DNA from 2 places in the Rothia sp. 27098_8_29 genome. Region 2 is predicted to be linked to the other one. Evidence: predicted binding sites of a transcription regulator. Region 2 holds the regulator's gene; the other holds the start of a gene.
The links. The regulator HspR, encoded in region 2, represses chaperone genes until heat shock. The targets are predictions, from matches to a motif close to AAGTTGAGTCNNNNNGACTCAACTT.
Positions count from the first base shown of each region.

Region 1 (2,204 bases), on a different contig from region 2:
TGGGGCGAGTGTAGGGCAACGTCCCCAATCGTCACCAAAAAATCTGTGCCCGCATTCTGAGGGTTCTTGGCGATAGTGAGCAGTGCATCGGCAACGTCTTCACGGGCAATCGTGGGGATGCCCGGAGTTCGCTCGACGCTCGCCATGTCAAATACCTTCACCCCGCCCTTACCGGGCTTATCGGTCAGCCTGCCCGGATGAGCACGCGAAATATATGGCTGATATTCGGCAACCAGGGCGTCCGCCTTAACCTTGTCGGTGAAAATGCCGCGCATGATGACCTTGCACACCAGGCGCATGGGGAGGGACGCGGTCCGTACCGTATTGCCGACACCGTAGGCACTCATCAGAACGCAATGCTTTACGCCTGCGCCCGTGACCGCCTCCATGATGAGGGGCAGACGCTCCTGCATGAACGTGGAGGAGAGAAACTCTCGCACCGTGGCTTTCTGCCCCAGGACGCTCACCATGACGTCCTGCCCGGAGGATGCTGCGGCGAGCTGTTCGGCATCGTTCAGGGTCCCCGGAATGATAGTGAGATTTTGGTGCGCCCCCAAAAGCGCTTGTGCCCTATCGGGGTTGCGCACGTAGGCGGTGACGGTGTGCCCCTCCTCTAGGGCTTTGCGGGTGAAGAGGTAGCCGGTGCGGCCGGTTGCACCTAGAACCAGTATTTTCATGTGGGTCCCCATTCGTGACTGTGATTGTTGTGGGAGCCCGCAAGCACCCAGCCTCGCAAGTACCCAGTCCGGTCAGTATAACAATGCGGTTTTGACTGGGGCTTTTGTCCGGGGCTTTTGTTTGGGGGTCAGGGGTGTGAGGTGGGGTGAGGTGGGGTGAAAAATATGAAAATTTTTTTGCAGGAGGCTTGCGAAACATAATTGAGTCGAGTAGACTCAAGTTATGTAATGCAGGGGCGCATAGGATAAGCCCCTCGAAATGCGAAAGGAACATCATGGACAACAAGTTCACGACCAAGAGTCAAGAAGTTATCTCGGCGGCAAATACTAATGCTCAAACCGCCGGTAACCCCACTATTGAAACCGCGCACATCCTCAAAGCCCTCATGGACCAGCGCGAAGGCGTCGCCGTAGCAGTCCTCAAGGCTGCAGGCCTGGATGTGGACGCTATCTCCGAGGCGGCATCCGCTGAAATCAAGAAGCTGCCGAAGGCATCCGGTGCCTCCGTGCAGAATGCTTCCCTTAGCCGTGCAGCGCTCTCTGCTCTGCAGGCGGCACAGACCCGTGCCCAGGGCTTCGGAGATACCTACGTTTCTACCGAAATGATTCTGCTCGGCATTGCCAGCGGAACCGATAGCACCGCTGAAGCAATGCACAAGCTCGGCGCTACCGCAGAGCTCATCGCACAGACCATCCCCAACGTCCGAGGAGACCGCACCGTGGACACCCCCGACCCCGAAGGCACCTTCCAGGCGCTCGAAAAGTACGGCACCGACCTGACCGCCATTGCCCGCGCGGGCAAGCTCGACCCGGTCATCGGCCGTGACTCTGAGATTCGCCGCGTCGTGCAGGTGCTTTCCCGCCGAACCAAGAACAACCCCGTCCTGATTGGTGAGCCCGGCGTCGGTAAGACCGCCGTCGTGGAAGGCCTGGCACAGCGCATGGTTTCTGGCGACGTGCCCGAATCCCTGCGCGGCAAGACCCTCATCAGCCTGGACCTGGGCTCCATGGTCGCAGGCGCAAAGTACCGCGGTGAGTTCGAGGAGCGCCTGAAGGCAGTCCTCGAGGAAATCAAGAAGTCCGAAGGTCAGATCGTGACCTTCATCGATGAGATTCACACCGTCGTCGGTGCCGGCGCATCCGAAGGCTCCATGGACGCAGGCAACATGCTCAAGCCCATGCTTGCCCGTGGTGAGCTGCGCCTGATCGGTGCAACCACCCTGGACGAGTACCGCGAGAACATCGAGAAGGACCCCGCACTGGAGCGCCGCTTCCAGCAGGTGTACGTGGGCGAGCCCAGCGTAGATGACACCATCGGTATTCTGCGTGGCTTGAAGGAACGCTACGAGGCACACCACAAGGTGCAGATCGCTGACTCCGCGCTGGTTGCCGCAGCAACCCTGTCCAACCGTTACATTCCCTCCCGTCAGCTGCCTGACAAGGCAATTGACCTGATTGACGAGGCAGCATCCCGCCTGCGCATGGAAATTGACTCCGCACCGGAGGAAATCGACCAGCTGCGCCGCG
Region 1 is NZ_JAPWAI010000001.1:9,557-11,760, forward strand. It holds gene O3649_RS00040 (NAD(P)-dependent oxidoreductase) at 1-677, opposite strand, end outside; gene clpB (ATP-dependent chaperone ClpB) at 953-2,204, shown strand, end outside.
Region 1: a site for HspR is predicted at 876-900, ahead of clpB (ATP-dependent chaperone ClpB). Genes of this name have one in related genera too.

Region 2 (2,204 bases):
CTTTTATATAGAGCATTAAGACAAGCACGCGGTGCCCCTGCAAGCCGTCCCGTAACCGAGGAGGGCGGCGCATCACCGCAGAAGGAGAAACACAACATGGCAAGTGAAAACTGGCTAACCGACGACTTTTATAAGGCACTGGGTGTCAGCGAAGACGCAAGCGAAAGCGACATCAAGAAGGCGTACCGCAAGCTCTCCCGCAAGTACCACCCGGACCTGAACCCCGGCGACGCCGCAGCAGAGAAGAAGTTCAAGGAAATCTCGGAAGCATACGACGTGCTCTCCGATAAGAAGCAGCGCGAAGAGTACGACCAGATCCGCCGCTACGGCGCATCTGGTATGGGCGGCTTCGGCGGAGGTGGCTTTGGCGGTGGCAGCTACACCGGCTACCCCGGCGCGGACGCATTCGGCGGCTTCAGCAACGGCGGCGCAGGCATCAACATTGACGACCTGCTCGGTGGCCTCTTCGGCGGTAGCGCTGGCGGTTCCCGACGCTCCGCAGGCTTCACCAGCGCCGACTTCGGCGGCATGGGTGGCGGCTTCGGCGGTGCACAGCACGCAGCCCCCGAAGAAAGCACCACTAGCACCCGCGTCAGCCTCGCCCAGGCATACACCGGCGCAACCGTGACCGTGTTCCTGCCGGACGGCTCCCACACCGAGGCACGCATCCCCGCAGGCATTAAGGACGGCCAGAAGGTCCGCCTGCGCGGCAAGGGCCTGCGTGGCGGTGATCTGAAGGTCACCGTGCGCGTCTCCGATGACTCCGTGTACTCGCGCGAGGGTAACAACCTGATTATGCGCGCGCCCGTCACCCTCGCTGAGGCCGTCGACGGCGCAGTGATCGAGGTGCCCCTGCCCGACGCATCCACCGTGAAGCTGCGCCTGGCACCCGGCCAGGTTGGCCGCCGACTGCGCGCCAAGGGCCGCGGCTTCAAGGCTAAGGGCGGCGACGGCGACCTGCTGGTCATCCCGGAGATTGTACTGCCCACCGAGCTGAGCGCAGAGGCGCAGGAAGCATTCGATAAGTTCGTAAAACTGGCACCGCAGGAGAACCCGCGTAAGGATCTGTTGAAGAAGGCGAAGTAAACCATGGCATCTCGAGAATCATCATCTAAGTCCCGTAGCGGCAAGCCGTTGCACAGCGTGGACCTGCCGGTTTTCGTGATTTCTGTGGCGGCTGAGCTGGCGGGCATGCACCCGCAGACCCTGCGCCAGTACGACCGCATCGGCCTGGTCCAGCCTTCGCGTGCGCCCGGCAAAGCGCGCCGCTATTCGCAACGTGACGTTAACCGTCTGCAGCAGATTCAGCAGCTCTCGCAGGAGGGCGTCTCCCTGGAGGGTATTCGCCGCATTATTGAGCTGGAATCCCTCGTGGAGGAGCAGCAGGAGCAGATTGCGGCGTTGCAGCGTCAGGTTGAGGACGCGAAGGTGAAGTTGGGCATGGCGGAGCGCGTGTTCGCTGCCGGTACCAGTGGCGATGTGGTGCATATTGCTCGCGGTACCCGCCCGGCGCCTCGTCAGCGTTCTTCGGCTGTGGTGTTGTATCGTCAGCATCGCCAGCCGGCTACGGCGGATGATGCGAAACCGCAGCGCTAAACCGGCTAAACCCGCTACACTGGGATAAACGGTTCGGCTGTTTTAGCTCATTTGCGCTAGTCGGCCACCCATATAGGCTTGTGCGTCTTTGTGTATACGCCGCGAGAGGGAGGGTAGACCCCCGCCCGCATGCACTCAGACCCACACACAAGGAGGTGAGGCTCCCCGAATGATCGGGGAGCCTCACCTCCTTAACGTATATTCGCGCTAACCAGCTACACTAGGATAACGGCTCGGCTGTTTTAGCTCATCTGCGCTAGTCAGCCATCCATATAGGCTTGTGCGTCTTTGTGTCATACGCCGCGAGGGAGGTTGACTTCCTCCTCCTTGCGAGCAAAGAGGATTCCTGCCAGCCGCACACCCTATAGGTGTGCGGCTCTCGGTGGGTTAACAGCGTCAACAGTAACAGCGCCCGCAAGCAGGCGTCTTACGTCCCTCTTCTGTTCGTTTAGACTCTCCGCAAGCCCTGCGGCGAGCATAATATTCACACACGCATTCGTATCCCGGTCCAAGCACGTACCACACTTGGCACATGCCCATTCACGGATATTCAGCGGCTTTCTACCGCCCGGCTCGCCGCACACAGAACACAGCTGGGACGTGGGGGC
Region 2 is NZ_JAPWAI010000003.1:32,524-34,727, forward strand. It holds gene O3649_RS06080 (DnaJ domain-containing protein) at 97-1,086, shown strand; gene O3649_RS06085 (heat shock protein transcriptional repressor HspR) at 1,090-1,596, shown strand; gene O3649_RS06090 (RNA-guided endonuclease TnpB family protein) at 1,959-2,204, opposite strand, start outside.